DNA from 3 places in the Agrobacterium sp. K11 genome. Region 2 is predicted to be linked to each of the others. Evidence: riboswitches for the same ligand, from Rfam matches in the RefSeq annotation. Region 2 holds a riboswitch; each other region holds the start of a gene.
What was found. A riboswitch is a leader RNA that binds a small molecule or an ion and turns the genes downstream of it on or off. The one in region 2 is predicted to bind cobalamin.
Positions count from the first base shown of each region.

Region 1: it holds a riboswitch for cobalamin, as region 2 does, so the genes downstream of both, AC5SEO_RS17935 (DUF1636 family protein) here and nrdH (glutaredoxin-like protein NrdH) in region 2, are expected to answer to the same signal.
Region 3: it holds a riboswitch for cobalamin, as region 2 does, so the genes downstream of both, AC5SEO_RS05875 (CbtB domain-containing protein) here and nrdH (glutaredoxin-like protein NrdH) in region 2, are expected to answer to the same signal.

Region 1 is NZ_JCAHRB010000009.1:291,467-294,735, forward strand. Features, by position in the region: gene cobW (cobalamin biosynthesis protein CobW) at 1-947, opposite strand, end outside; gene AC5SEO_RS17935 (DUF1636 family protein) at 944-1,330, opposite strand; cobalamin riboswitch at 1,486-1,701, opposite strand; gene cobO (cob(I)yrinic acid a,c-diamide adenosyltransferase) at 1,829-2,446, shown strand; gene AC5SEO_RS17945 (cobyric acid synthase) at 2,448-3,269, shown strand, end outside.
Region 2 is NZ_JCAHRB010000003.1:900,546-903,814, reverse strand. Features, by position in the region: gene AC5SEO_RS09610 (ATP-binding cassette domain-containing protein) at 1-353, shown strand, start outside; gene AC5SEO_RS09605 (nucleoside triphosphate hydrolase) at 350-979, shown strand; cobalamin riboswitch at 1,111-1,334, shown strand; gene nrdH (glutaredoxin-like protein NrdH) at 1,591-1,812, shown strand; gene nrdI (class Ib ribonucleoside-diphosphate reductase assembly flavoprotein NrdI) at 1,825-2,223, shown strand; gene nrdE (class 1b ribonucleoside-diphosphate reductase subunit alpha) at 2,211-3,269, shown strand, end outside.
Region 3 is NZ_JCAHRB010000003.1:139,813-143,081, reverse strand. Features, by position in the region: gene AC5SEO_RS05880 (c-type cytochrome) at 19-939, shown strand; cobalamin riboswitch at 1,031-1,255, shown strand; gene AC5SEO_RS05875 (CbtB domain-containing protein) at 1,422-1,604, shown strand; gene AC5SEO_RS05870 (CbtA family protein) at 1,616-2,332, shown strand; gene AC5SEO_RS05865 (hypothetical protein) at 2,337-2,651, shown strand; gene AC5SEO_RS05860 (type 1 glutamine amidotransferase family protein) at 2,757-3,269, opposite strand, start outside.

The DNA.
Region 1 (3,269 bases), on a different contig from region 2:
CAGGGACGGTCATAATAATGGTTGACGCGGCTACCGACTGCCTGCACCTGCAGGCGCATCGGCTTGGTGGATACTTCGACGAAACCTTTGATGCGCAGAACATTTTCCGCAGCCGCTGTCTCAGCGATACGAGCCGCCAGCGCTTCCGGATCGGTCACGGCCGGCAGGTCGATGACGAAGCTGTCGAAATCGTCATGTTCGTGGTCAAGTTCACCATCGTGATGGGTGCGGCGGTTTTCGATATCCTCTTCAACCGCAAGACCGAGGCCGATCAGCACGGCCGGATCGATGACGCCATTCGAGGCGACGACGATCTTTGCGGCCCGCGGCAAATGCTCGAGAATATGAGCCTTCGCCTTGTCCAGACCGGCGCTATCGAGCAGATCCGCCTTGGTCAGCACGATAAGATCGGCACAGGCGATCTGGTCCTCAAAAACCTCTTCGACCGGATCGTCGTGATCGAGGGCTTCGTCATTTGCGCGCTGGGCGGCAAGGGCTTCCATGTCATGCGCCACCTGACCCTCGGCAAGGGCAGCGCCATCCACAACAGCCACCACAGCGTCAACCGTCACGCGGCTCTTGATGGCAGGCCATTGAAATGCCTGCACCAGCGGCTTGGGCAGGGCAAGGCCGGAGGTCTCGATGAGGATATGCTCCACCTTCGGCTGCCGGCTTAGAATCTGTTCGATGGCCGGCTGGAAATCATCCGCCACCGTGCAGCAGATGCAGCCATTGGCCAGCTCAACGATGTTTTCCTCCGGGCAGCTCTCAATGCCGCATCCCTTGAGGATATCCCCATCGATGCCGATATCACCGAATTCGTTGACGATGATGGCAAGCCGCTTGCCATCTAGCTTTTCGAGAAGACCGCGCAGCAGCGTGGTTTTTCCAGCCCCCAGAAAGCCAGTGACGATGGTGCAGGGAACGCGGTCCAGAAGGGTGCTCATGATCTCTCCTCGGTAAAATCGAATGGGGGAATGCGCGCCACCATGCCGCGCTTCAATGTGTCGGGGCGGCCGCGCCAGGGCATCAGGCCATCTGCGGAGGCGGCCAGCATGCGAGCGCCGGTCAGCAGGTCTTCCGCATCGTTGGGCGTCAGCCCGCCGAATACATAGGACCAGCCATCGGCACCGCGCAGCACGGCACTGAGGCCTCGTTTGCAATTGCCAAGGCAATTGACGGAGCGAACATCGATACCGGAGTCACGCGCTTTTGCGATGGCAGCTTCCGCAAGGATGGTGCCGGGGCGCGGCTCCGCATTGGGATCGGTGTCGTCGCGACAGCTTCGGCAGACAAAAACGACCACGCCGGAAGCTGTGTTGGCTTCCATTGTCCCGTCCGCACAAGAAGATGTTGTGGTAATATCCAAACCGTTCCGCTTTCCGCGCCTTTAAACTCATCGGGGTGCGGATGTCGAAAACAGCGCACTGAAAAGCGCGGCTGCAAATCAATTCGACCGGCTGACCGGAGCACCCCGCCCGGGAGACGTTTTTTCCTGAAACGGCAGGTCTCCTGGCTTGCGGCTTTAAAACACCCTGCACCACCTTCCCGGGCCAATTTTATGGTCCAGTGGCTTCATAGTGCGGGCTTACCGCTTACAGTTGCGGGGGCAGCCACGGAATGACCCCGTTATGGGGTGGAACCGTGTTCCCTCTTAGCTTTTCCCGTTGCCGGGAAAAGACCGTCAGTGCCTTACCCTTAGGCTGAACGGGCGTGACGGTCAATGCTGCCGGCTTGTCGATTGCCGGGTGCGGCAAATTGAGTATAGTCGCCGCTCCGAATGGCGGGGGCATACGGTCCCGCGCCGCTGGACGAGAAGGAAAACGCGATGACACGCGATATCAGCGACAGCGAAGCCGAACGCCACCGGCAGAAAATGGTCAACCGCAAGACGGTTCAGGATGCCGAAGTCGCGGAAAAGACCATCGAAAAAGGTCTGCTGATGATCAATACCGGCCCTGGCAAAGGCAAATCCACGGCCGCTTTCGGCCTTGCCCTGCGCATGCTCGGCACAGGGCGGCGGGTCGGCGTCGTGCAATTCATCAAGGGCGCATGGTCGACGGGTGAACAGCAGGCCCTGACTTTGTTCGGCGACAGGGTGGAATGGCGCACTATGGGCGAGGGGTTTACCTGGGACACGCAGGACCTGAAGCGCGATGTCGCGGCAGCTACAAAGGCCTGGGAGGAAGCGAAAGCACTGATGGCCGACGAGACGATCGGATTGCTGGTTCTCGACGAACTGAACATTGCGCTCCGCTATGATTACCTGCCGCTGGAAGAGGTCGTCGAAACGCTTTCCAACCGTAGATCCGATCTGCATGTCATCGTTACCGGCCGCAACGCCAAACAACCGTTGATCGACGCTGCCGACATGGTGACGGAAATGACCCTCGTCAAACATCACTTCAAGGCGGGCGTAAAGGCGCAGGCCGGGATAGAATACTGACATGACTGCACGTGTGCTGATGTTTCAGGGAACCGGCTCGGATGTCGGCAAATCGCTGATGGTGGCTGGCCTTGCCCGCGCCTTCGTCAGGCGTGGCCTGTCCGTCATGCCGTTCAAGCCGCAGAACATGTCGAACAATGCGGCGGTCACTGCCGATGGCGGCGAGATCGGTCGCGCGCAGGCGCTGCAGGCGCGGGCAGCAGGCGTTCCGCTGTCGGTTCACATGAACCCGGTGCTTTTAAAGCCGCAGAGCGAAACCGGCGCACAGGTCGTCGTACAGGGTAAAATTGTCGGCAATGCCAAGGCTGCCGATTATCAGCACATGAAAGCCGGGCTGATGCCGCGTGTGCTGGAGAGCTTCGAGCACCTGAAACAACAGGCCGATCTGGTGCTGGTGGAAGGGGCGGGAAGTGCTTCCGAAATCAACCTCCGCGCCAACGACATCGCCAATATGGGTTTTGCCCGCGCCGCAGATGCTCCCGTGATTCTGATCGGCGATATCGACCGGGGCGGGGTCATCGCCAGCCTCGTGGGCACAAAAACCGTTCTCGAACGCGATGATGCCGCGATGATAGAGGGCTTCATCGTGAACCGCTTTCGCGGTGACCCTACGCTGTTTTCAGACGGCATGCGGATGATCGCGGAAAAGACCGGCTGGGCGTCCATCGGGCTATTGCCGCATTTTTCCGATGCTGCGAAATTGCCGGCGGAGGACGCCCTTGGGCTTACCGGCCCGGCGCAACAAAAGCCCGGCGCGAAAATCCGCATTGCCGTGCCGATCCTGCCGCATATCTCCAATTTCGACGATCTGGATCCGCTCGAC
Region 2 (3,269 bases):
ACATCAATCAGGCGGTGGAAACCCTCTCCGGCGGCCAGCGCCAGGGTGTTGCGGTGGCGCGTGCAGCCGCCTTCGGCTCCAAGGTCGTCATCCTTGACGAACCGACGGCGGCGCTCGGCGTCAAGGAAAGCCGCCGCGTTCTCGAGCTTATTCTGGATGTGCGCGCGCGAGGGCTACCGATCGTTCTCATCTCGCACAACATGCCGCATGTTTTCGAGGTTGCTGACCGGATTCATATTCATCGGCTGGGCAAGCGTTTGTGCGTCATCAATCCGAAGGACTATACCATGTCCGACGCCGTCGCCTTCATGACGGGCGCCAAGGAAGCGCCAAAGGAAACGCTGGCCGCATGACGTTGAAGCTTGAAACGATCGTCGAAGACGTTCTTCGGCGGGCAGAGGATAAATCTCGTTTTATCATTGCCATTGCCGGTCCCCCTGGGGCCGGCAAATCCACGCTGGCGGATGCCCTGTGCGGTGCCCTCGTGGCGCGCGGCGAGGCTGCGGCTGTCCTGCCCATGGACGGCTTCCATATGGATAACGGTATTCTCGAAGAACGGGGGCTCTTGCCGCGAAAAGGCGCACCGGAGACCTTCGACGTGCGCGGCTTTCTTGATATCGTCTCCGCAGTTCGTCAGGGCGGGCAGGAAGTTCTTGTCCCGGTTTTTGACCGCTCCCGCGAAATAGCCATTGCCTCCGCTCGCGCCATGGCGCCAGAAACACGCTTCATCCTTGCCGAAGGCAACTATCTGCTGTTGAACGAGGCGCCGTGGACGAAGCTTTCCGGCAGCTTCGATCTTACCGTCTTCGTAGGCCCATCCGTTGCGGTGCTCGAGGAACGCTTGCGGGATAGATGGCAGGGCTATGGTCTCGATGCGACCGAGATTCACGCCAAACTGTTCGAAAATGATCTTCCCAACGGAAAGCGGGTGATTGAGAACTCCCGCCCCGCCGATATTCGCATCGATATCTGGGAATAACCCGCCGCTTCCGTCCGTAGGCGGCATCGAGCATTCACCGTTAAGCCTTTGTTGACCATGTGTTGAATCTTTTTGATCCACAGGGTGGGGCTTTCGCATGTCTAATTATTGACGAAAAAAATTCCTCATATACTATATGTGGTGTTCAAGGTTCTTTCGATTCGCAAGCGTCGGGAGCTAAGACGGGAATTCGGTGCGCAACACCATTATGGTGAAGCAATGCCGAAACTGCCCCCGCAACTGTAAGCGGTGAGCGTCGTTCCGATTTGAGCCACTGGCGCTAAAAGCTCCGGGAAGGTGGGAATGGATGTTTTGACCCGCAAGTCAGGAGACCTGCCTTGAGCGAAAACGTCCACCGGCGGGGTGTCCGGAAGGAAGGTGTATGACGCAAATGAATTGCGTGCGCCCTTTTCTGCCCCCTCCAGAACAAGCTTCGGGGTGAAGTCATGCCAGTGCATTTTTATAAGTTTCTACGCTCGTCGGCGTAGACAGCGATCTTGCGCCGACTGAGCCGCGCGCCTCGCCAGAATGACAGAACCATCGCCACCCGCTTGCGATTGCAGGCGGGCAATGTTGAGCCGTGCGTAAAAGCGGCTTCGAAAGAGGAAACAATGACCGTCACCGTTTACAGCAAACCCGCCTGCGTCCAGTGCACTGCCACCTATCGTGCGCTTGACCGCATCGGTGTCAGCTACGAGATCGTCGATATCTCCGAAGATGCGGATGCCCTCGATCGCGTTCGCGGCCTTGGTTACATGCAGGTTCCCGTGGTCGTTGCCGGCGAGCGCCATTGGGCGGGTTTCCGTCCGGACATGATTGGCTCGATCAGCTGAGGAGGCGATGCGATGGGGCTGATCGTCTATTATTCCAGCCGGTCTGAGAACACTCATCGCTTCCTTCAGAAACTGGGGCGACGATTGCTTCGCCTGCCGCTCGGCGCCGAGGAAGACGTTCCTCACGTGTCGGAGCCCTATGTTCTCGTCACCCCCACCTATGGGGGCGGCGGCATGAAAGGAGCGGTACCGAAACCGGTTATCCGGTTTTTGAACGAGCCCTCAAACCGAAATCTCATTCGCGGCGTCATCGCGGCGGGAAATACGAATTTTGGCGCAGCTTTCGCATCCGCCGGAGATATCGTGTCGCGTAAATGCGCGGTGCCGTTTCTCTACCGCTTCGAGCTTCTCGGCACGGAGGAAGATGTCGCCAACGTCAATCATGGATTGGAACGATTTTGGACACGCTGACCTCGAGCGCGGTGCGCAACACGGATGCCAAACAACAAGTAACCGCCGCGCAGAAACACCTGGACGCGGGACTGGACTATCACGCGCTGAACGCGATGCTGAACCTCTACGATGAAAACGGGAAGATCCAGCTCGACAAGGACCGCCTTGCGGCACGGCAATATTTCCTTCAGCACGTCAACCAGAACACGGTGTTTTTCCATAATCTCAGGGAAAAGCTCGATTATCTCGTGACCGAGGGATATTACGAACAGGAGGTGCTGGACCAGTATTCCTTCAATTTCGTCCGTGACCTCTACGACGAGGCCTATGCCAGAAAGTTCCGTTTTCCGACATTTCTCGGCGCCTTCAAATATTATACGTCCTATACGCTGAAGACCTTCGACGGAAAGCGTTACCTGGAGCGTTATGAGGACCGCGTCTGTATGGTGGCGCTGGCTCTGGCGCGTGGCGACGAGCAGCTTGCCCGCGATCTGATGGATGAAATCATTTCCGGCCGCTTCCAGCCGGCAACCCCGACCTTTCTCAACGCGGGCAAGAAAAGCCGCGGTGAACTGGTTTCTTGTTTTCTGCTGCGTGTGGAAGACAATATGGAAAGCATCGGCCGGTCCATCAATTCAGCATTGCAGCTTTCCAAGCGTGGCGGTGGCGTAGCACTGTCCCTGACCAATATTCGCGAAGCCGGCGCGCCGATCAAACAGATCGAAAACCAGTCCTCCGGCGTCATTCCTGTCATGAAGCTGCTGGAAGATTCGTTCTCCTACGCCAACCAGCTTGGCGCGCGCCAGGGCGCTGGCGCGGTCTATCTGCATGCCCATCACCCCGACATCATGCGTTTCCTCGATACCAAGCGCGAAAACGCCGACGAAAAAATCCGGATCAAAACCCTTTCGCTCGGCGTGGTGATCCCTGATATCACCTTCGAACTCGCGAGAAACAACGAGGATATGTACCTGTTCTCGCCGTATGATGTTGAGCGGGTCTATGGCGTGCCGTTCACCGAGATTTCCGTCAGCGAAAAATATCAGGAAATGGTCGCCGACAGT
Region 3 (3,269 bases), 760 kb from region 2:
ATAATGGGGAGAGGGGTCATGGCCTCCATTTGGACGAAGCTCGCGGGCGGGATCGCGGTGGCGGCCATTGCCGGTTTCGGCATTTTCGCCTGGGTGACCGCGCCTGTGCGTCAGGCACCCAGCCACTGGGTGAGCCTTGGCGAGCCGGACCTTGCCAATGGCGAAACGCTGTTCTGGGCGGGCGGCTGCGCAAGTTGCCATGCGGCACCAGATGCCAAGGGCGATGCGCTTTTGACGCTTTCGGGCGGGCAAGCGTTGAAAAGCCCCTTCGGCACCTTCCATGTGCCCAATATTTCCTCCGATCCGCAGCATGGCATTGGCGGCTGGACGCTTTCGGAATTCGGCGATGCGATGACGCGCGGCGTCGGCAAGAACGGCGAACATCTCTACCCGTCCTTCCCTTACGCCTCCTATGCCCGCATGACGCAGAAGGACATCAACGATCTCTTCGGTTATTTGCGGGTTCTGCCCGCCAGCCAGAATGACGCGCCGGATCACGAACTGCCGTTCCCCTTCAACATGCGCATGGCATTGGGCGGCTGGAAATTCCTCTATTTCGATACATCCGCGCCACCCCGCGTCGAGCTTGCCGATGCCAATGCCGAATTGCTGCGCGGCCAATATCTGGTGGAAGGCCCGGGCCATTGCGGCGAATGTCACACGCCGCGCAATGCGCTTGGCGGTTTTCTCGATGGCAAATGGCTGGCCGGTGGTCCAAATCCCGAAGGCGAGGGCCGCATTCCCGATATCACCCCCGGCTCGCAGAGCGTCGGAAGCTGGGAGGCGGCCGATATTGCCAACTATCTGGAAACCGGCTTCACCCCGGAATTCGACAGCGTCGGCGGCTCCATGGTCAAGGTGCAGCAGAATATGGCGCATCTGACGGCCGAAGACCGCAATGCGATCGCCGCCTATCTGAAGGCCATCCCGGCACGGTAGCCCTTTGCCGTCATGCCGGACTTGATCCGGCATCCAGCCGCGGCGCGCAATTCTCACGCCGGCCTGCCATTGACTCCCACCCACACCCATCGGATAACGATCCTGTGATGGTTCCTTCCGGGCGTTCCGGAAGGTGAAAAGGGAACACGATAGGGAGACATCCTCATTCGTGGCTGCCCCCGCAACTGTGAGCGGAGAGCCTGAAACGAAATGCCACTGGTAAGCATCTCGCCGGATATGGGCGAGGGCAATGCCGGGAAGGTGTTTCAGGTTTTGACCCGTAAGCCAGGAGACCTGCCATCACGGAAATGTCCATGCCGGCGGGGTGTCCGGAAGAGCGGAATTTCAGGGTGGTGGTGCTTGAACGTGCCGCCCTGTGTCAGTCTCGTATCCCCGTGGTGAAGTGTATCGCATGCGGCTGCACGGCGTTTGCCGTTCCGCCGCGTCTAAAGGCGCGGGGTCGCGCCGTAAGAGGGGTCACCATGTCCATCAACCAGAATACGGCAAATGCCGCCGTTTCAGCAAAAACGGGCAGCTTCGCGCAATCGCTGACGGCGATCGTGCTTGGTCTGTTCGTCGTCGGTTTTGTCGGCTTTTCGCATGTGGAAGCCGTTCACAACGCCGCGCATGACACGCGTCATGCCAATGCTTTCCCTTGCCATTGAGGGGAAAAAGCATGTCGTTCTTTCGCAATATCGTTTTTACTGCCGTCCTCGTCGGCATCGTTGGCGGCTTCGCCGTTTCGGCCATGCAGGCTTTCGGCACCACGCCGCTGATCCTGAAGGCGGAAACCTATGAAAATGCCGGTGGCGAAGCGCCCCACAGCCATGATGCTCCGGCCACGACCGGCGCTGCCGTTCCCGCGCACGAACATAACGAGGAAGCCTGGTCTCCGGCCGACGGCTTCGAGCGCACCGCCTATACGGTCGCCGCCAACGTGCTGACCGCCATCGGTTATGCGCTGGTGCTGACCGGCCTCATCTCGCTGCGCGGCACCGATGCCGGCTGGCGCGAAGGCCTTTTGTGGGGTGTGGCCGGTTTTGCCGCCGTCATGCTTGCGCCGATGATCGGCCTGCCGCCGGAACTGCCGGGCAGCCCGGCGGCCGCGCTTGAGGCGCGTCAAATCTGGTGGCTTTCGACGGTTGCGGCGACCGCAGGCGGCATTGCGCTGATCGCATTCCGCCGCGAACCCTGGGCAATCGTGCTCGCACTGGTGTTGATCGTTGCTCCACATGTGGTGGGCGCGCCCCTGCCGCCGGAAGGTGAACATGCGCTGGCACCGCTGCCGCTGGAACGACAGTTCATCGTCGCCGCCACCGTGACCAGCTTTGTCTTCTGGGCCTTGCTCGGAACATTGAGCGCGTTTTTCCTGAAGCGCTTCCAGCAGGCTTGAAACCATGCAGGGCGCAGCCGAATGGAGTGAGGAACTCGATGCGCTGCGTTTTGCCGTTCCCGGTCACGGCGCTTTCTGCGCCGTGCATCGCCTTGCTTTCAAGGCAGTCCTTGGCGTCAGCCCGGAACGGGAAGCGGCGCTCGCCTATTTTCATGAGAATGAGGCTGCCTTTACGGCCGCAGCCCTTGCCAAGATAAAACGCTCGGCTTTGCCGGCCGGTCGCAGTCTGCATCTCAACAGCCGCGATATCCGCCGTGCGATTGCGGGGGAGGGCGGGGATGTCGCGCCCCGTGTCTGCCGGGTGCTTGATCGGGGGTGATTTGTGATGGTCTCGCGGCTTAACTTCTCCACCACCCTCATTCCTGTGACAAGCACAGGAATGACGATGAGAGGATCCGCAAAACTCTCGATGCCAAGGTGAGCCTCACCGGTGCTCCGCCGCAAAAACCTGAAGTTCCGCCTCGGCTTCCGGACCAAAGAGGCCGAGGTGTTTCAGAATTTCCACTGCGAAACTGACGGGTGCACTGCCGGCTGCGGTTACGATGCCGCCATCGCTGACCGCCTTCGGCTGGTCGCGATAGAGCGCTTCGCCGCGATAGGACGGATAGGCCTTGTGAGAGGCGAGCGAATTGCCGGTATGGGCGACGTCATCAAGGGCGCCCGTGCCTGCAAGCGCGCTGGCAGCCGCGCAGATGCCGGCAACCAACCGGCCCTTCTCGCGAAACCGCTGTACCAGCCCGCCAAGATCGACAGCCGTTCCCTTTTCCCAACTGAGGCCGCCGGGAATGACGAGCGCATCGATGTTAGCAGGATCAAGTGCATCATAGGATGTGTCGGGCGTAACGTTGAGCCCGCCCATTGAAACCACGGGCCGGCCGTCCGGGGTTGCGTAAACGATCTCGACGCCGAGATAGCCGCGCGCGGCGGCGGCAAGCAG